Regions from separate parts of the Bradyrhizobium sp. MOS001 genome, predicted to be linked through region 1. Evidence: riboswitches for the same ligand, from Rfam matches in the RefSeq annotation. Region 1 holds a riboswitch; each other region holds the start of a gene.
The links. Region 1 has a riboswitch for cobalamin ahead of CT676_RS28470 (DUF1636 domain-containing protein). Riboswitches for the same ligand answer to the same signal wherever they lie in the genome.
Positions count from the first base shown of each region.

Region 1 (6,563 bases):
GCGGCTTGGGTTTGCGCTCGGCCATGCGGCCGACATCGCCAAGCTCGCGGCGATGTCGGGGCCATGGCCGGTGTCGGGAGCTGCGATCGCGATCGGCTGCCGCGCCTTGCGCGACGACGCCTGGGCCGAGGCCACGTCCGCGCGGCTCGCACGCGACTGTGCCCGCCTCGACGACATCGTGCAGTCGCAAGGCTGGCGGCTCGTCGGTGGTGCGCCGCTGTTTCGTCTCTACGAGACGCCTGATGCGCTTGCTGCGCAGGAGAAACTGGCGCGTAGCCAAATCTGGTCGCGCGTATTCGCGAAAGAGCCGGCATGGCTGCGCCTCGGGCTTCCCGGCAGCGAAGCCGAATGGACGCGCCTTGCCGAGGCGCTAGCGCGCTAGCGCGAGCAGGCCGCCGACGTCGAGATGCTGTTCGATGTGATCGGCGAGGGCGTCGAGCGCGCTCTCGACCCTGCTGTGATAAGGCTCGTCGCCTGCCGGAATGTCGAGCTTTGCGAGATACGCCTTGCGGAAATCATCCGACGTGAACAGGCCGTGCAGATAGCTGCCTTGCACGCGGCCATCGCGTGAGATCGCGCCTTCGGGCTCGCCGTTCAGTTTCGCAAACGGGCGCGCGCGATCCGGTCCGTCGGTGTGGCCGATGTGGATTTCGTAGGCGTCGATAGGCTGGTCCGTGGCGGCATGGACAGCCGCGACGCGCGTCAGCGTCTTCTGCGGGCTCATCATTGTCGCGACGTCCAGAAGTCCGAGGCCCGGCGTGTCGCCGGCGGGACCTTCGATGCCGTCAGGGTCGGCGACGCTGCGTCCGAGCATCTGATAACCGCCGCAGAGGCCAAGCACATGGCCGCCGCGGCGGTGATGCGCCAGGAGATCGATGTCCCAGCCCTGCGCGCGCAGGAAGGCGAGATCGCCGCGGGTGGACTTCGAGCCGGGGATGATGACGAGGCGGACGTCGCCGGGGATGGCTTCGCCCGGCCGCACCATCACGAGATCGACGCCAGGCTCGAGCTTCAACGGATCGAGATCATCGAAATTGGCGATCCGCGACAGCGCGAGGCAGGCGATCTTGCACTGGCCCGGCTTGCGCGCGTCGCTCAGCCCCAGCGCATCCTCGGCTGGCAGCTCGCCGGCGCGCGCGAACCAGGGCAGCACGCCAAGGCCGCGCCACGCGGTCTTCTGCTCGATCAGCTTGTAGCCGTCGTCGAACAGCGAGGGGTCGCCGCGGAACTTGTTGATGACGAAACCCTCGATCATCGCGGCATCGTCGGGGTTGATCACCGTCTTGATGCCGACGAGCTGGGCGATGACGCCGCCGCGGTCGATGTCGCCGACCAGCACGACCGGCACGTCGGCCTTGCGTGCAAAGCCCATATTGGCGATGTCGGCCTTGCGCAGGTTGACCTCGGCCGGGCTGCCGGCGCCTTCGACCAGCACCAGATCGGCGCGCGCTTTCAGCCGCTCGAAGCTTTCCAGCACCGCGCCCATCAGCGACGGTTTCATCGCCGCATATTCACGCGCCCGCGCGGTCGCGATGCGCTTTCCCTGGACGATGATTTGTGCGCCGACATCGGTCTCCGGCTTCAGCAGCACCGGGTTCATGTCGGTGTGCGGCTCGACGCCGGCGGCCAGCGCCTGCAGCGCCTGGGCGCGACCGATCTCGCCGCCGTCGACGGTGACGGCCGCGTTGTTCGACATGTTCTGCGGCTTGAAGGGCAGCACGCGCAGGCCGCGCCGCGTGAAGGCGCGCGCGAGGCCGGCGACGATGAGCGACTTGCCCACGTCCGAGCCGGCCCCCTGGATCATCAATGCGCGCGCCATGGTGTTTTCAGAATCTGGCGTCGTCAGAACTCGACGCCGGCTTGCGCCTTGATGCCGGAGCGGAAGGGGTGCTTGACCAGCGTCATCTCGGTGACGAGATCGGCGATCTCGATCAGCTCGTCCTTGGCGTTGCGCCCGGTGAGCACGACATGCGTCATCGGCGGTTTGTGCGTTTTCAGAAAGTCGACGACCTCGGCGATGTCGAGATAGTCGTAGCGCAGCGCGATGTTGATCTCGTCGAGCACGACCATGCGCAGATTGGAATCTGAGATCAGCTCCTTGGCCTTCGCCCAGCCGGCCTGTGCTGCGGCGATGTCGCGGGCGCGGTCCTGCGTCTCCCAGGTGAACCCTTGGCCCATCGCATGGAACTGGCAGAGCTCGCCGAAATGGCCGGTGAGCAGGCGCCGTTCGCCGGTGTCCCAGGCGCCCTTGATGAACTGCACGACCGCGCAGGGGAAGCCATGGGCGACACAGCGGACGATCATGCCGAAGGCGGAGGTGGACTTGCCCTTGCCGGCGCCGGTGTGGACGATGATGAGGCCCTTTTCGCCGCTCTTGGTCGCCATGATCTTGTCGCGGGCGACCTTGATTTTCGCCATTTTCGCGGCGTGGCGGGCGTCGGTTTCCTCGGCCGTTTGGGTATCCGGTTCAGGCGTCATCTGACAGGGTCCTTCGGCTTGACAAGAGGCGGCCGGGGGCAAATGGTGGCCCGGCGTTGGTTCCTGTCCTATGACAGGCGAAGAGGGAATGCGATAGGGTCCGAATCGACAAGATTCGGCTCCAAACTGCAGCCGCCCCCGCGACCGTGACCGGAGAGATGCCCGAAGCCACTGATCCCCCAGGGGATCGGGAAGGCGGGGATCGAAGGGCCAAAAGCCCTGCTCCGCAAGCCGGGAGACCTGCCAGCGCGGACGAGTTTTGGACCGGCGGACGGGGTGTTCCGCGACGGGGAAACGGACCTTCGGGGGAATGGTCCGTGTGCCTCTTCGCCTCCCGCTGTTTATCCTGGAAGAGGCGATGACCGTCACACTTCACGTCTGTATTACCTGCCGTGCCGGCCAGACGCTCGACGAGGGTGAGACGACGCCCGGCAAGCGCCTGCATGGTGCGATCCTCGACGCCGGCGTGCCCGAGGGCGTCAATGTGGTTCCCGTCGAATGCCTGTCGGCATGCAGCCAGGGTTGCTCGGTTGCGCTCAGCGCGCCCGGCCGCTGGTCCTATGTCTATGGCCGTCTGTCAGAGGCCCATGCGAGCGACGTGGTCGCGGGTGCTGCGGCCTATGCCGCCGCGCCCGACGGCCTCGTGCCCTGGCGCAGCCGTCCCGAAATCTTCCGCAAGCAGTCGCTTGCCCGCATTCCCCCCATTGCCGTGTTGCCGGAGGCCGCCGAATGAACTCGCTCGCAAAAGTCCCTGTGACGGTGGTCACGGGTTTTCTCGGCTCCGGCAAGACCACGCTGATCCAGCATCTGCTCGCAAACCCTGACGGCAAGAAGCTCGCCGTGCTGGTCAACGAGTTCGGCAGCGAGGGTGTCGACGGCGAGATCCTGAAATCCTGCGCCGATGCGAATTGCCCGGAGGAGAACATCGTCGAGCTCGCCAATGGCTGCATCTGCTGCACCGTTGCGGACGATTTCATTCCGACCATGGAAAAGCTCTTGGCGCGGCCGGTGCGGCCCGATCACATCCTGATCGAGACCTCGGGCCTGGCGCTGCCGAAGCCGCTGCTGAAGGCGTTCGACTGGCCGGAGATCCGCTCGCGGATCACGGTCGACGGCGTGATCGCGCTGGCCGATGCCGAGGCTGTTGCCGCCGGCCGTTTTGCGCCGGACCCGGCTGCCGTGGAAGCGCAGCGCGCAGCGGATGGAAATCTCGATCACGAGACGCCGCTGTCGGAAGTGTTCGAGGACCAGATCGCCTGCGCCGACATCGTGCTGCTGACCAAGGCCGATCTTGCGGGGGCCGCAGGGATCGAAGCCGCCAAGGCCGCCATTACCGCCGAGATGCCGCGCCGCGTGCCGATGCTATCCGTCACCGATGGCGCGATCGATGCGCGTGTCATCCTCGGCCTTGGCGCCGCCGCAGAGAACGATCTCGCCGCGCGCCCCTCGCATCACGACGGCGAGGAGGATCACGAGCACGACGATTTCGCCTCCGTTGTGATCGATCTTCCTGAAATCAGCGACATCGACGCACTGGTCGCGTCGGTGCAGCGTCTTTCGCGCGAGCAGAACGTGCTGCGCGTCAAGGGCTATATCGCGGTCGCGGGCAAGCCGATGCGCCTGTTGCTGCAAGCGGTCGGCGAGCGCGTGCGCCACCAGTTCGACAAGCCCTGGGGCGCAGCTCTCAGGCAGTCGAAGCTTGTCGTGATCGGCGAGCACGGCGATATCGACGAGGCCGCGATCAAGGTCGGACTTGGGCTTTCAGGATCTGGTATCTGATGCACGTCGTCTTCCGCGAGAGCCGCGGTCTCGAGGAGACCGCGACGCCAAGGGACATCGGCCAGGACCCGGCCGATCTCGTGGTGCTCTCGTACTCGGATTCCGACCTTGCCGCGTTCGCGGCCGGCTGGCGGCGCGGCCGTAACAGCCTGCCGTCGCTGCGGCTCGCCAATCTCGCGGAGCTGCGTCATCCGTTGTCGGTCGACACCTATATCGAGCGCACGCTGTCGCAGGCGCGCGGCATCCTGGTGCGCCTGATCGGCGGTGAGTCCTATTGGCCGTACGGGCTCGCGGCCCTGCAGCAGCTTGCGAAGAACCGCAACATCGTGCTGGCCGTGCTGCCGGCCGACGGCCGCGACGACACGCGGCTCGATGCCTACTCGACCCTGCCGGTTTCGACGCTGCGCCGGCTCAAGGTGCTCTGCGACACCGGCGGTCCTGTTGCAGCCCAGGCCGCGATCGCGCAGCTCGCGTTGGCCTCGGGCCTTTACGCAGGCCCGGTCGTCGGCGAGATGAACCTGCCTGAGATGGGCTTTTACGATCCCGCGCGTGGCGTCATTGCTGCGCCGATGGCAGGCGAGGGAAAGCCGCTCGCGTTCGTGACCTTCTATCGTTCCTATCTCACCGCCGCGGATACCGGGCCGGTCGACGCCCTGATCGCGGCGCTGCGCGAGCGCGGCTTTGACGCGTACGGCGCGTTCGTCACCTCGCTGAAGGCTCCGGGCGTTGCGGACTGGCTGCGGACCTATTTCGCGACGAATCCTCCGGCCGCGATCGTCAACGCGACGGCGTTCTCGGCGATGGGCGACGACGGCACGACACCGTTCGATGCTGCATCATGTCCCGTCTTCCAGGTCGCGCTCTCATCGGCACGGCGCGAAGACTGGGCGGAGTCGCTGCGCGGCCTGTCGCCCGGCGATCTCGCGATGCATGTGGTGCTGCCGGAGGTCGACGGCCGCCTGTTCGCGGGCGTGGTGAGTTTCAAATCGGCGGCGGAGCGCGATCCCGATCTGCAATTTTCGCATCTGGCGCACCGCCCTGACGAGGAGCGCGTGAACGCCGTCGCCGCGCGCGTTGCGGCCTGGCGGCGCCTCGCGGAGACGCCAGCCGCCGAGAAACGGGTGGCGCTCGTGCTCTCGAACTACCCGGGCCGTCCGCATCAGATCGCGCATGCGGTTGGTCTCGATGCGCTGGCGTCGGTCGAGGCATTGCTGTCTGACCTGACCGAGTCCGGCATCGATGTTGCGCCGGTTCAGGCGCTCGGCGAGACGCTGCTCAAGCAGAACTTGACCTGGAGCGTCGCCGACTACCGCGCGGCGCTCTCGCGCTTGCCGCAAGCCTTGCAGGATGATCTCGCGCAGGCCTGGGGCGCGCCGGAGGATGACCCGAGCTGTCGCGACGGTGCATTTCAGTTCGCGGCCATCGCAAGTGGCCAATCGATCATCGCGGTTCAGCCCGAGCGCGGCGATGCGACCACGCGCGATGCCGACTATCACGATCTCGCCCGCACGCCACGCCACGCCTATGTCGCGTTCTATCTCTGGCTCCGGCAGCAGGGTTTTGACGCCGTCGTGCACATGGGCGCGCATGGCACGCTGGAATGGCTGCCCGGAAGATCCGTGGCGCTGTCCTCACATTGCTGGCCGGAAGCCCTGATCGGCGATCTGCCGGTCATCTATCCCTTCATCGTCAACGATCCCGGCGAGGCCGCGCAGGCCAAGCGGCGCTTGGGTGCCGTCACCATCGGCCATCTGCCGCCGCCGCTGGAACAATCCGCGGTGCCGGACGGCCTGCGCCGGCTCGAACGTTTGCTGGACGAATATTCGACCGCCGATGGTCTCGACCCCGCCCGACGTCAGCGTCTGATCGCCGCGATTCGCGACGAAGCGCGTGCGGCAGGGCTCGAAGACGATCTCGGTCTCGATGCATCGGCTGCACCGGCGGAAGCGATCCCGCGGATCGATCGCTTCGTCTGCGATCTCAAGGAGAGCCAGTTCGGCGACGGGTTGCACGTGTTCGGCCGCGGCACCTGCGCCGACGCGGAGCGCGATGCGTTGCGTGCCGCGCTAGCGGGACAGCGCGTTGCGCCGGGGCCATCGGGCTCGCCGTATCGCGGACGCCAGGACGTGGTGCCCACGGGGCGCAATCTCTTTGCCGTTGATCCGCGCGCGGTGCCGACGCCGTCGGCGCATGCGCAAGGCATCAGGCTCGCGGAAGAGCTGCTGCGTCGCCATTTGCAGGATCACGGCGACTGGCCGAAAGGCCTCGTGGTCGATCTCTGGGGCTCCGCGACGATGCGGACCGCC
Region 1 covers NZ_SPVJ01000029.1:64,770-71,332, reverse strand. Annotated here, with positions in the region: gene cobD (threonine-phosphate decarboxylase CobD) at 1-382, shown strand, start outside; gene CT676_RS28480 (cobyric acid synthase) at 371-1,819, opposite strand; gene cobO (cob(I)yrinic acid a,c-diamide adenosyltransferase) at 1,843-2,478, opposite strand; cobalamin riboswitch at 2,519-2,741, shown strand; gene CT676_RS28470 (DUF1636 domain-containing protein) at 2,837-3,211, shown strand; gene cobW (cobalamin biosynthesis protein CobW) at 3,208-4,257, shown strand; gene cobN (cobaltochelatase subunit CobN) at 4,257-6,563, shown strand, end outside.

Region 2 (6,563 bases), on a different contig from region 1:
CTCGCGGTACATGTTGAACAGCTCGCCCTCGTCGAGGCCGAGGCTTTCGACGATATACTGGAAGGTGTGGGTGTGCACCGCCTCCTCGAAGGCCTGCCGAAGGAGGTACTGCCGGCACTCCGGATTGGTGAGGTGACGGTAGATCGCCAGCACGATGTTGTTGGCGACGAGCGATTCAGAGGCTGCGAAGAAGCCGAGATTGCGCTTGATCGCGCGCCGCTCGTCCTCCGTCAGCCCGTCCCGCGACTTCCATAGCGCGATGTCGGCCTGCATCGAAACTTCGGTCGGCATCCAGTGATTGTTGCAGCCTGAGAGATACTTCTCCCAGGCCCATTTGTACTTCAGCGGAAGCAGCTGGTTGACGTCGGCGCGGCAGTTGATCATCCGCTTCTCGTCGACGGAGACGCGGCCGCCGGCGCGGTCGATCGCACCTAGGCCGGTCGGGTCGGCCGGCTCGAGCTTGAGCTGGCTCTGCGGACGCAGTGCAGTGGCTAGACTTGAGGCGGCCGGAGCGGCTGCTGTGGTTTCGGTATCGGACCAGTCGAGCATCGTCATCTCCTCACTGGCACGCTTCGCATTCGGGATCGTCGATCCGGCAGGCCTTGATGCCGTCGAGGTCCGGTGCCGCTGCGGTCGGGATCACGATCGGCGCGTGCGACACCGCCACAGACGCGGACACCGCATTGAGCTTTCCGTCGGTGCCCTTCAACGTCGATTTCTCGACATGCGTGGCGCTGCGCGAGCGCAAATAGTACGTCGTCTTCAAGCCGCGCCGCCAGGCCAGCCAGTAGAGCGCGTCGAGCTTCTTGCCGGAGGGATTGGCGATGTAGAGGTTGAGCGACTGCGACTGGTCGATCCATTTCTGCCGGCGCGCGGCCGCCTCGATCAGCCAGGCGCTGTCGATCTCGAAGGCGGTGGCGTAGAGCGCCTTCAGATCGTCAGGAACGCGGTCGATCTGGCCGACGCTGCCGTCGAAATATTTGAGGTCGGAGACCATCACCTCGTCCCAAAGCCCCCTCGCCTTGAGGTCGCGCACCAGGAACTCGTTCACGACCGTGAAGTCGCCGGACATGTTCGATTTCACGAACAGGTTCTGATAGTTCGGCTCGATCGACTGCGAGACGCCGCAGATGTTGGAGATCGTCGCCGTCGGCGCGATCGCCATGACGTTCGAGTTGCGCATGCCGCTGGACGTGACCTTCTCGCGGAGGCGATCCCAGTCGAGTGTTGCGGAGCGATCGACGTCGAGACCACCGCGCGCGTCGGCGAGAAGCTGGATGGAGTCGAGCGGCAAGACGCCCTTCGACCACAGCGAGCCCTCGAAGCTCGGATAGCGTCCGCGCTCCGCGGCGAGATCGGACGACGCTTCGATCGCGTGGAACGAGATTGCCTCCATGCTGGTGTCGGCAAACGCCACTGCCGCGTCGGACGCGGTCGGAATGCGCTGGACCTGAAGCGCTTCCTGAAAGCCCATGAGGCCGAGCCCGACGGGACGATGACGCATGTTGGAGCGACGCGCCTCCGGGATGGTGTAGAAATTGATGTCGATGACGTTGTCGAGCATCCGGACGGCGGTGGTCACCGTCCGCTTCAGCTTGGCCTGGTCGACACCATCAGGCCCGACATGGTTGAGCATGTTGATGGAGCCGAGATTGCAGACCGCGACCTCGTCGGCGGAGGTGTTCAGCGTGATCTCGGTGCAGAGGTTCGACGAGTGGATCACGCCAACGTGCCGCTGCGGCGAACGCAGGTTGCAGGGGTCCTTGAAGGTGATCCAGGGATGACCGGTCTCGAACAGCATGGTCAGCATGCGACGCCAGAGGTCGCTCGCGCGCACGGTCTTGAAGACGCGCATGCCGCCGGCTTTCGCCTTGGCCTCATAGGCCTCGTAAGCCGTCTTGAACGCCCCGCCGTATAGATCGTGCAAATCGGGCGTCTCGTCGGGCGAAAACAGCGTCCATTCGCCATCGGCATCGACGCGCTGCATGAACAGGTCCGGCACCCAATTGGCGGTGTTCATGTCGTGGGTACGACGGCGGTCGTCGCCGGTGTTCTTGCGCAGGTCGAGGAATTCCTCGATGTCGACGTGTCAGGTCTCCAGATAGGCGCAGACCGCGCCCTTGCGCTTGCCGCCCTGGTTGACGGCAATCGCGGTGTCGTTGGCAACCTTCAGGAACGGGATGATGCCCTGGCTCTCGCCGTTGGTGCCCTTGATGTGGGCGCCGAGCCCACGGACCGGCGTCCAGTCGTTGCCGAGGCCGCCGGAATATTTTGCCAGCAGTGCGTTGTCCTTGATCGACTTGAAGATGCCGTCGAGGTCGTCCGAGACTGTCGTGAGAAAACAGGACGACAATTGCGGACGCAGCGTACCCGAATTGAACAGCGTCGGCGTCGAGGCCATGAAGTCGAACGATGACAGCAGATCGTAGAACTCGATCGCCCTGGCCTCTCGGTCGATCTCGCGCACCGCAAGACCCATCGCGACGCGCATGAAGAAAGCTTGCGGCAGTTCGATCCGCTTGCCGCGGACGTGCAGGAAGTAGCGGTCGTACAGCGTCTGGAGGCCGAGGAACTGGAAGTTCAGGTCGCGCTCGGGCTTGAGTGCAGCCGCGATCCGGCCGAGGTCGAAGCGGGCCAGTTCAGGATCGAGCAGTTCGGCAACGATGCCGGTCTTCACGTAGGCCGGGTAATATTCGGCATAGCGCACAGCCATATCGGCCTGCGAGGCGAAGGTCGGCCCGGCATGGACATAGGACAGCACCTCGCCGCGGAGCTTGTCCAGCAGCAGGCGCGCACTGACATAAGCATAATTCGGCTCCTGCTCGACCAGCGTGCGTGCGGCCATGATCGAGGCCAGCGCCAGTTCGTCCTGGCTGATGCCGTCGTAGAGATTGCGGGTGGTCTCGGTGAGCACGGGTGCCGCGGAGACGCCGTCGAGACCGGCGCAGGCTTCGCCGATAATCAGCGCAAGCCGCTTGGTGTCGAGACCAACGCGCGAACCGTCGGCGAGCGTGACATGAAGTGCCGGCGCGACAGCGGGCGTCGCTTCCGCGGCCGCCTCCTCGGCGCGCTGGCGCGACCGCTCCTCGCGGTACAGCACATAGGCGCGTGCGACCTTGTGGTGCTCGCTCCGCATCAAGGCGAGCTCGACCTGGTCCTGCACATCCTCGATATGGAAGGTGCGTCCCTCGCCTGCCCGCCGCATCAACGCAGCGACGACTTCGGCCGTCAGCTGCTCCACGCTCTCATGGACGCGGCGCGAGGCGACCGCACTGGTGCCTTCGACCGCAAGAAACGCCTTGGTCATGGCGACCGCGATCTTCGCGGAATCGAACGGCGAGACCTTGCCGTTGCGACGGATGATCTGCATGGCCGGCTCGCTCGAAGCAGGCGCAAGCGATTGTGGACGCAAATGAACGATGGGTGCGGAAGCGGTGTCCGCGTCGTGCAGGTTGAGTGACATCAAAGGGCCCCGTGATGCGCGCGTTGTGTTTGAACGGGGCTGTAAGGAAGGACGCTGCAGAAACGCCGGCGGCAGAGTTGCCGGGCGGTGCGTGCAAGCGACCGCCGGACACCCCGCCCGTGGACGTTCAGATCGTCGCGGCAGGTCTCCTGGCTCGCAGGTCGTCGCCCACTTCCCGTCTTCCCGGCGCGAAAGGCACCAGTGACGATTGTTCGGAAGCAGCTCGCTGCTGACAGTTGCGGGGGCAGCGCCGGAATTCCGCGCTCTCGCGCGGTTCACCGGCTTCCCTCTTAGCCACTAAATCTTGCGATCCAGCGGAACCGTGACGCCCACATGTGGTGACATATGCAGCCGGGTGTCAACGATTCGTTGCGGGCCGGAAGCGGTGTTCCCTGTGGAATGCGGGAGTTCCCGCCTGGCTCGCGCAACCCTTGGGATGACGCACATCCAGCATTACGCGTTCCGCATCGCGCGCCCGAACGGATCGACCAGGCGGACGATCTCGCAGGCGGCGACGAGGCCGGCGAGCCAGACGGCGCTGGTCAGCCCGATGCGCGTCACGATGGCCGCAGTGAACGCGCCCTCTCCGCCAAGGAACGGCGTCGCGGCAAGCAGCGCGAGCTCATAGGCGGCGTAGGCGGCGACGAGCGCGATGGCCAGCATCAGCGGCGTGCGGCCCTGCGGCAGCAGGCGGAGAACGGTCGATGCCGCTGCCGTCGACAGCAACGCGGCAGCACCGATGACAAAGCCCCAGGCGATGGTGCTGCCATCGATGGGATAGTGCAGCACGCCAAAGCCGATGGTCTGGTTCACGAGCCAGGCGCCGGTGACGACGAGCAGCGCCGGACGCATCGGCAGCATCGCGGCGGCGACGACGGCGAACGCCGCAAACGGCGTCGCGCAGGCAAGCGCGAAGCTCGCGAGCGCGCATGACACCGTCAGCAGTGCAAAGCAGAACATCGGCGCGATGCGCGACGCGACCGGATGAAGGCGGAAACGGTCGGCGTGGGGCGGCAGGATGGTGACAGTCATGGAACGATCTCCTTGTGGGATTTGTAGCACAATTTTGCTGGAACGCGGCATCACGTCTGACTCAGTGAAGAGCCTCCATGGGATCTTCAGTCTCGGCTGGATCGCGCCGGTCGTAGGCGGCAAGCCAGGCGGCGAGTGTCACGGTGTGCGGCTCCTTGGCCGCCAATTGGCGCAAGGCCACGCGAACGGTGGCGCGCGCCGTGCGATCGGGCGGAAGCGTCGCCGTCTCAGATCCCCGCCCCTTCGCGACCGCCTCGACCACGGCCCTCTTGCACGCCGTCAGCTCCGGCAGCCCATAGAGTTCGAGCAGCGCCTGGAAGGCTGCGTGATGATCCGGCCGAAAAGCGCGCTTGCGGCCGAGCTGATCGCGGAGCGGATGGGCCGGATAGAGATGCGCGCAGGGGATCCACCCCTCAGGCAGCGGCTCGGTGGCGGCATGGGTGCGGCGATGCGCAAGCAGCTTTGGCGAGACGTGGGTGTGCGGGCCGTCAGGGCTTTGCCCGCCCGGCGGCGGGATCGGCTGGAATACCTCGGCGCGCCCGATGCGGCTGATGAAGACGCGGTGCGGATTGGCGGCCAGAATGATCCGCATGGCGTCGCTTTCGGGCGCGAACACGGATTGGCCCGTGCGGCTCCTGAGCGCGGCGACGGCATCGGCATCGCTGACACGGATGCAGGCGTCGACCTGCAACGTTCCGAGGCCAAGGTCGAACAGGATGCCGCTGCGATCCCTCGTCAGGAGCGCCTCGATATCCGGACCGAGCTCGGTCAGCACGGTACGACCACTCATGGCGCTGGCTTCATGCGGAAGACACAGCGCGATGCGGTGGCTCCAGCTCTCCGTGGTCGGCGATTCCGATGCGATCAGGCGCAGATCCGGGTGGGAGACAACGCGTATCCCACCCTTCTGCGTCACGGCGCTGATCCCGTTGCGAGACTGCTCCATATCGAAGGCCTCACCGGGCTCGCGTGTGAACTCGGCAATGGCACCGAACGTGCCGACGCTCCAGCCGGCCTCAGCGTCGGCAAGCTGGCTTGCGATCAGGTCCATGAGCGGATCGGCCGTCGTCATGAGGCTTCTCTCTCTCGCTATCTGACGTCGTAATTCGCCAGGCGAATGCCGCCATAGACGCCCAGTCCCGGCTGCAGAAAGCCGGTCGGATTTTGATAGTGCACATTGGCGAGATTATCGACCCGGCCGAACACCTTCACCTGGTCGGTGACCAGATATTCGGCTGCGACGTTGACGACAGTGTAGGCTGGAGCCAGCAGACGCAGAATGCTGAAGTCGCGGTTACCATCGACGAAACTCCCGACGTGCAACACGGTTGCGGAAAGTGTCAGCGGATCGATCGGATTCCAGATGACATTTGCGCTCCACTTCTCCTTCGGACGCCTCAGCAGCTCCAGTCCCGCCGTCGCATCCACCGCGCGGGTAAAAGTGTAGTCGGCACGAACGCGAAGCCGGTCCGTGATCGCAGCCGCGACGAAGCTCTCCGTGCCCTCCGTGATCGCCTTGCCGATATTGGTGTTGGTGCTCGCGAACGTCACGGGATCGAACGTGCTCTGGATCAGGTCCGTGATGTTGTTGCGGAAGTAGGTCGAGCCGAAGCGAACGCGATCGCCAAACAAGGGTTGCTCGAAGCCGGCGTCATATCCGACGCTTTCCTCGGGCCTGAGGTTGGGATTTGCAAAGAAGAAGAACGCGGGAAAGCTCACGTAAAGCTGGTTGAGCGTGGGCGCCTTGAACCCCGTGCCGTAGCTTCCCTTGAACTTCGTATCCGTGACCGGCACGATCACGGCAGACGCCAGACGAAAGGTCGGATGCTCTCCAAACCGCTCGTTGTCGTCCTGCCGGACGTTGGCCGTGAAGAAGACTCGATCCCGGAACTGGGACTGCAGCTCCATATACCCGGCCTTGTTGACGTTTTGCGCCGAGACCGTCGCCGTTTGCAGTGTTTCGGTCTCATGCTCCGCACCAATGATGACATTGTTGTTGGGCGCGAGCTGGGTCGTGGTGTGCCAATCATACTTGACGCGGTCGCCGGTCGTAATCGTGGCCATCACG
Region 2 covers NZ_SPVJ01000001.1:554,460-561,022, forward strand. Annotated here, with positions in the region: gene CT676_RS02675 (ribonucleotide-diphosphate reductase subunit beta) at 1-549, opposite strand, end outside; partial or broken gene CT676_RS02680 (ribonucleoside-diphosphate reductase subunit alpha) at 560-3,463, opposite strand; cobalamin riboswitch at 3,585-3,803, opposite strand; gene CT676_RS02685 (hypothetical protein) at 3,917-4,495, opposite strand; gene CT676_RS02690 (hypothetical protein) at 4,557-5,567, opposite strand; gene CT676_RS45100 (TonB-dependent receptor) at 5,585-6,563, opposite strand, start outside.
Region 2: another riboswitch for cobalamin. It lies ahead of CT676_RS02680 (ribonucleoside-diphosphate reductase subunit alpha); the one in region 1 lies ahead of CT676_RS28470 (DUF1636 domain-containing protein).

Region 3 (6,563 bases), on a different contig from region 1:
CGCCAGGTTCAATTCCTTCGATACCACGGCGTATTGGTAGACCCAGCCGACGCCGGTCGCGTCGGGTCCGATGGTCGGGGTGACGCCGGCGGGAAGCCTGGACGCCGCGCCGTTCAGGAATTCCATGACGCGCGACCTCGCCCAATAGATGTCGGTGCCGTCCTCGAAGATCACGTAGACGAAGGAAACGCCGAAGAACGAGAAGCCGCGTACGACCTTCGATTTCGGCACCGTGAGCATCGCCGTCGTCAGCGGATAGGTGACCTGATCCTCGATCACCTGCGGCGCCTGGCCGGGATACTCGGTGTAGACGATGACCTGCGTATCCGAGAGATCCGGGATCGCATCCAGCGGAAGGTGAACCAGGGCATAGAGGCCGGCGGCGGCCGCGAAGCCGGTCCCGAACAGCACGAGCAGCAGATTGCGCGCCGACCAGGCGATGATGCGGGCGATCATTTGTGATCTCCCGTTGCATTGCCAGGGCCGGCGTCGGTGGCCTGGGATGCCGCCTCGCCAAACCCCTTCAGCGCCGCCTTCAGGTTGCTTTCCGCATCGATCAGGAAGTTGGCGGAGGTCACCACCGCCTCGCCGTCCGCGAGACCATGGCGCACCTCGACATAGCCGCCGCCGCGACGGCCGAGCTTGACTTCCCGCGGTTCGAAACGCCCTTCCCCCTTGTCGACGAGGACGGCCTGCCGGCTGCCGGTGTCGAGCACCGCGCTGTCCTGTATCGCCAGGACGGGCGCGGCATCGGCCGTGTCGATATCGGCATCGACGTACATGTCGGGCAGCAGCACCGCGTCCGGATTGGCAAGCTCGATCCTGATGCGAACGGTTCGCGTGTCGCGGTTCACCTGCGGATAGACGACGGCGATTGTCCCGGTGAAGGTTCGGCCGGGGAAACTGCGCGCGCGCACCGCGACTGACTGCCCCACCGCGATGTTGCCGAGATCGCGCTCGGCCACGTCGACCAGCGCCCAGACCACCGAGGTGTCCGCGATCCGGAACAGGACGTCGCCGGGATTGGCCCGCATGCCTTCGATCGCGTTGCGTTCGAGCACGACCCCGTCGCGCGACGCAGACCAGCGTATGGCCACGGGCGCGGTGTGCGTCTTGTCCATCTCCGCGATGACGGACTCGGGAACGTCGAGATTGACCAGCCGCTGCCGCGAGCCGCGGCCGTACATCTCGACACCGCCGACCGTCCTGGAGGTGATCGTCGCGAGATATTCCGCCGCCGCGGACGCCACCGCCGAACTGTAGATTTCCATCAGCGGCTGGCCGGCCTTCACGCGCGTGCCGGTCGTCACGTCGGCGACCTTCTGCACGAAGCTCTCGGCGCGCATCGCGATCACCGACACGCGGCGTTCATCGAGCTGGATCGTGCCGGGCGCCTTCACCGAGACCCGGATCGGGCGCCGCGCGACGGGCTCGGACTTCACGCCCGCGCGCTGGATCTTGCCGGGCGACAGCTTCACCGTGCCGTCGTCGGTGTCGTCGCCTTCGTAAACGGCGACATAGTCCATCCCCATCGGATCCTTCTTTGGGACGGGCGACGTGTCGGGCAGCCCCATCGGATTGCGGTAGTAGAGGATTTTTCGCGGCGAAGCCGCTTGCGCCTTCGGTAGCGCCGGCGCGACGGCCGCTCCATCGTCGTCGTAGACCGGCACATAGTCCCGCCCGCGGTCGTCCTTCTTCTGACCCGCAGACCAGAGCGGCGCACCGCTTGGATCGCGGTAGTAAAGCGGCGTTCGCTCCGCGCCAGCCGCAGCCGATGATATGTCGGCCTCAGCGAGCCAGCCCGCACCGTTCGAATGCCAGTAGTAGCCGGCCAGGACCAGGCCACCGCCCAGCGCAAGAGCCGTCAGGAGACGCAGCGTTTTCATATGGTGTATCCGCGCGCCCGGGAGCGCGCGTCCGTGTGAAGGAAAAAGGGGAATGTCGGGCGCCGCCGGGCAGCGCCCGAACGCTCACTTGACCGCCGTGACGATCACCTTGCCGGTGACGGTCTCCGGTTCGCCCTGCACCTTCACGGACAGCGTCATCTGGTAGCGTCCAGCCATCGGCAGGTCCGTCTTGAAGGCGTACACACCCGGCTCCCTGGACGGCAGCGGCGCGACCGCCGATTCCATCTCGGCCATCCCGTCCGGGGCCATGTCGAGGCGGCTTTTGAAGATGACTGCGTCCGGTATCGGCTTGCCGGTCTGCTTGTTCGTCAGGCGAACGGCGAGCGTGACGTCTTCGCCCTTCTTCATCTGCGGAGTGACGGGCTCGAAGGCGTAGTCGCCCGCGCCCGCCATCGCGGCGGAAGCGGCAAGCGAAAGGGTGGCGGCGAGAGCCGCGGTGCTGATTTTGGAAAGCATTGTCCTGTCCTCATGAATTGATCTTTCGCCGTGGCGCGTGAAGCGCGCACGTCAGTCGTCGTCGCGAGCAGGCACGCCGCTCGCGTCTCGGGCTTTGCGAGATCAGATTCGAGGAGGTCGGAAAGGAGGACTGCCGCCGCGGAAGGAAACGACCTGATCCGGGGGAATAGCCATCGTGCTGGCCATGACGGCGAGACGTTCGAACGCCACGGGCCTGACATCACCGAGCGCGATGATCCCACCGACGCAGCAGAAGCCCATCCCGCACTTGTAGCCGCCGCTATGGGAGCCCGTTCCCTTCATGTCGGGACAACAATCGTCCATCGACATGTCGGCGTCGCCGCTCATGTGCATGGCCGTCTGCATGCCATCCGACGACATTGCGAGGTTCGCCGCGGACGCGCCAACCGGCAGCATCGCCAAGGATATGGCGATGGCGACTGCCAGGATGGTACGGACGAACTGCATCAATATCGACTTACCTTGTCGGGCCGGAACTCGGCCTCAGTAGCATACTCGGACACCAAAGGCAGTTATTGATCGTGGTCAAGCGTTCGTTACCCAGGCTCGTCCGGAGGCCGGGTTGGACGTTTCGACGCGGTCCTTCGGACTATCGTGCAAAACAGCAACACAAGGCCACCATCGACCGACCGGCCCGTCCAGCAGCCCGCGCGGATGTTGACGCGCTCATCCCCTGATGCCAGTTTCGTGATCGGTAGTGTCCGCAAGGACTCTTCAAGGGAATGCGGTGCGTCCACCTCAGTGGGCAATTCCGCGGCTGCCCCCGCAACTGTAGGCGGATAGCCGACGACCAAACGAACCACTGGAGCCCCGCTTGGGCCTCTGGGAAGGTGGTCGAAGGCGATGACCCGCGAGCCAGGAAACCTGCTACCAGCCATGGTCACGCGCGAACGCATTGGGCGGGGTGCCCTGATGTCGGACAAGTAGCCGGTGCATCCGCCGCCTGGGGCGAAGGTGGATGACTAAGGCAACCGCGGTGACGGTTTGTTTGCGTCGCCGCAGAGCGTTGTCGTGCAAAATCTTCATTTCCGTGCTGGCGCAAGGCCAGCGTTATCGCGTGCTTTCCTGATTACTCTGCTCTCGTCGGTGTCCTTGTCGTCCGCGGCGCTCGCGCAAAGCGCGGCGCAGGACAACCGCTCCCGGGAGGTCGGCCCGGTGATCGTGTCGCCGCCTGCGCCGCGACAGGCTCCTGCCGTCAGCCCCGGCACTCAGAAGCAGCGCGCGGCCCGGCGCGCCGCGGGACGCAATCGTGGCGCCCCTGCTGTCGCCGTTCCGGCCGCGCAAGCTCCGAGCGGGCCGGTACAGACGCCGCTCAATACGGCAGCCGTCACCGACGTCGGCTCCCGGCTCGGCATCACGGCGCGCGAGATGCCGGCGACCGTCGAGGTCATCGGTCAACAGACGATGCAGAACCTGGGCATCCGGACCACGACCGACGTCGCCAAGGCTGCAGTCGGCGTCACCGGCGGCGATGCGCCCGGCGCGCCCGCCATCTTCTCGATGCGTGGCTTTTCCGGCGACCAGATCTCCACGCTCTACAACGGAATCCCGATCGGGCCGTCGACCATGACCGGCCGTCCCATGGACGTGGCTGGTCTCCAGCAGGTCGAGATCATCAAGGGACCGGACTCGCTGGTGGCGGGCCTCGGTGCGACCGGCGGCGCCATCAACTACGTGAACAAGGCGCCGCACACCGGACCAATCGTCAACGACGCCTTCACTTCCTACGATTCCTTCAACGGCTATCGCGCCGGTTACGGATCGGGCGGCAGCACGCTGATCAACGGCCTCGACTACCGCTTCGACATCAGCCATTTCAACAACAAGGGCTTTATCGACGACACCTATTCGAAGCTCAGCAACGTCTCGGGCCAGCTGAACTATCGCGTCAACGAGAACCTGAGGATCTGGGGCGCGACCGAATACAGGCAGGACAACGACCGCTTCTACTGGGGGACGCCGCTGGTGCCGGCGAACGCGCCGGGCATCGTGCCGACGTATGGCGTCGTCTCCGGCCTCTGGAGCAACTATTACCTCGGCGGCGGCACGCCGGTCCCGGTCACCATCGACGCGCGCACGCTGACCACGAACTACAACGTGCTCGACAATCACAGCGGCGCCAACGAGCTCTGGCTGCGCAGCGGCTTTCAATGGGACATCACCAACAACATCTCGCTGAAGAGCCTGGTCTATGGCTATGACGCCCACCGGCACTGGTTCAACAACGAGATCTCGTCGTTTGACCAGACCGTAGGCAATTTCGCAGGCGCGCAGAGCATCTACCGCGAGCGCCTGGCGCTCGATCACGCGCAGCGGCTCTACGGCAACATCACCGACCTCACCGTCAATTCCAATCTCGGCGGAATGGACAATCGCTTCGTCGCCACCGTGGCGGCGAGCAGCAACCAGTTCAACGTCTCGCAGGACACGCTGTTCTTCAATGACTACGTCGACCTCCTCAATCCGGACCGCGGCCTCTACGGCCCGCGCAGCGACGAGAAGATCTACACCCATCTCGACACCGCCTCGCTGTCGTTCGAGGACCGGCTCAAGCTGACCTCGACCTTTGCGCTGATCGGCGGCATCCGTTTTGAGAATATCGAGCTGTCGCGGACCCGCTTCGACGAGAATGGCCTCCTGAAAGCCAACTATCCTTTCTCGAAGACGTTCAATCCGGTCACCGGACGCATCGGCTACACCTGGGACATCGCGCCCGGCGTGATGCTTTACAGCCAGTACGCGACGGCAGCCGACCCGACGGTGGCGAACATCTTCATCCTCAGGCCCACGACGCCGCTGCTGCTCACGACGTCGCGGACCTACGAGACCGGCGTGAAGCTGCTGTCGGCCGACAGGCGCGCGGAGGCCACGTTCTCGGCCTTCGACATCGAGCGCAAGAACGTCTACGTCCCCGAAAGCGGCATCCTCTTCAACGTCGCCGGCAAGATGGCCTCCAAGGGCGTCGAGATCGCCGCCGCGGTCAATCCGGTCGCGGGCCTGAAACTATGGGGCAACGTCGCCTTCGTGCAGTCGCGCTTCATCGACTTCACCTATGTCGACGGCAATGGCGACTTCCAGTCCTATTCGGGCAAGACGCCGCCCAACGTTCCCAACTTCATCGCCAACGCCGGCGCCTCCTATCGCTTCGACACGAAGCTGCCGGTCGAGATCGGCGGCCTCGTCCGTCACGTCGGCGACCGCTTCAACTTCCAGGACAATCTGGTCACGATGGACGCCTACACGATCTTCGACGCATACGCGTTCGTCGATATTCCAAAAGCCTATTTCCCGGGCGTCGACCAGACCCGGATCAGCTTTCGCGTGAGGAACCTGACCAACAAGCTCTACGCGGCCTGGGGCGATCCGGGTTACACCGACCAGATCATCCTGGGCGCGCCGCGCAGCTACGAGATCGCGGCTTCGTTCAAGTGGTAGTCGCGGATCACCTCGCCCGCGCCGTGGCAGGAGTTGTCACGCGACAGTAGGACGCAATCGCAAATCGATTGCGCCGTTGAAGCCGCAGGTCTCGAGAGCTATCGATCAACGAGACCTGTCTTCCATCGGGAGGAACGCATGAGCACCATCACCGGCGGTTGTCACTGCGGCGCGATCCGCTATCAGGTCGAGGGCGAAGCGATCGTGCACGCGCTGTGTCACTGCCGCGATTGCAGGCTTCACGCGGGCGCTCCCGTCGTCGGCTGGACGATGTACGCGGACGATGCCGTCAAGGTGACCAAGGGCGAGCCCAAGGTGTATCACTCCTCGGAAAATGCCCGGCGGCACTTTTGCGGCGACTGCGGAACCGGCCTGTTTTATGTCAATGCCGACATGTTGCCCGGGGTCATCGACGTCCAGAGCGCGACCTACGACGATCCCGATGCCGTACCGGCGACGATGCACATCCAGGTCGCAGAGCGCCTTCGATGGATGGAGCGCGCGCACGAACTGCCGACATTCGACCGCTATCCTCCGCCACCGTAGCGGCGCGCGCGAAGCGTTCGCCGTCTAGATGGAACCGCACAAGCACCATCTTGCAACGACCGGACGATTTCACGTACATTCATCGGCGTGGGGACGAAGCAGACTCCCCGTGAGACCTCGGTCCAAGCTCTGCGCAGCACGCCATTCGTGGAGCTTGCGCATGGATACCGAACGCCACCCTCCTCTCCGCCATACCGT
Region 3 covers NZ_SPVJ01000009.1:44,418-50,980, forward strand. Annotated here, with positions in the region: gene CT676_RS15130 (efflux RND transporter permease subunit) at 1-456, opposite strand, end outside; gene CT676_RS15135 (efflux RND transporter periplasmic adaptor subunit) at 453-1,886, opposite strand; gene CT676_RS15140 (FixH family protein) at 1,971-2,363, opposite strand; gene CT676_RS15145 (hypothetical protein) at 2,466-2,831, opposite strand; cobalamin riboswitch at 3,063-3,271, shown strand; gene CT676_RS15150 (TonB-dependent receptor) at 3,471-5,819, shown strand; gene CT676_RS15155 (GFA family protein) at 5,958-6,365, shown strand; gene CT676_RS15160 (Cj0069 family protein) at 6,526-6,563, shown strand, end outside.
Region 3: another riboswitch for cobalamin. It lies ahead of CT676_RS15150 (TonB-dependent receptor); the one in region 1 lies ahead of CT676_RS28470 (DUF1636 domain-containing protein).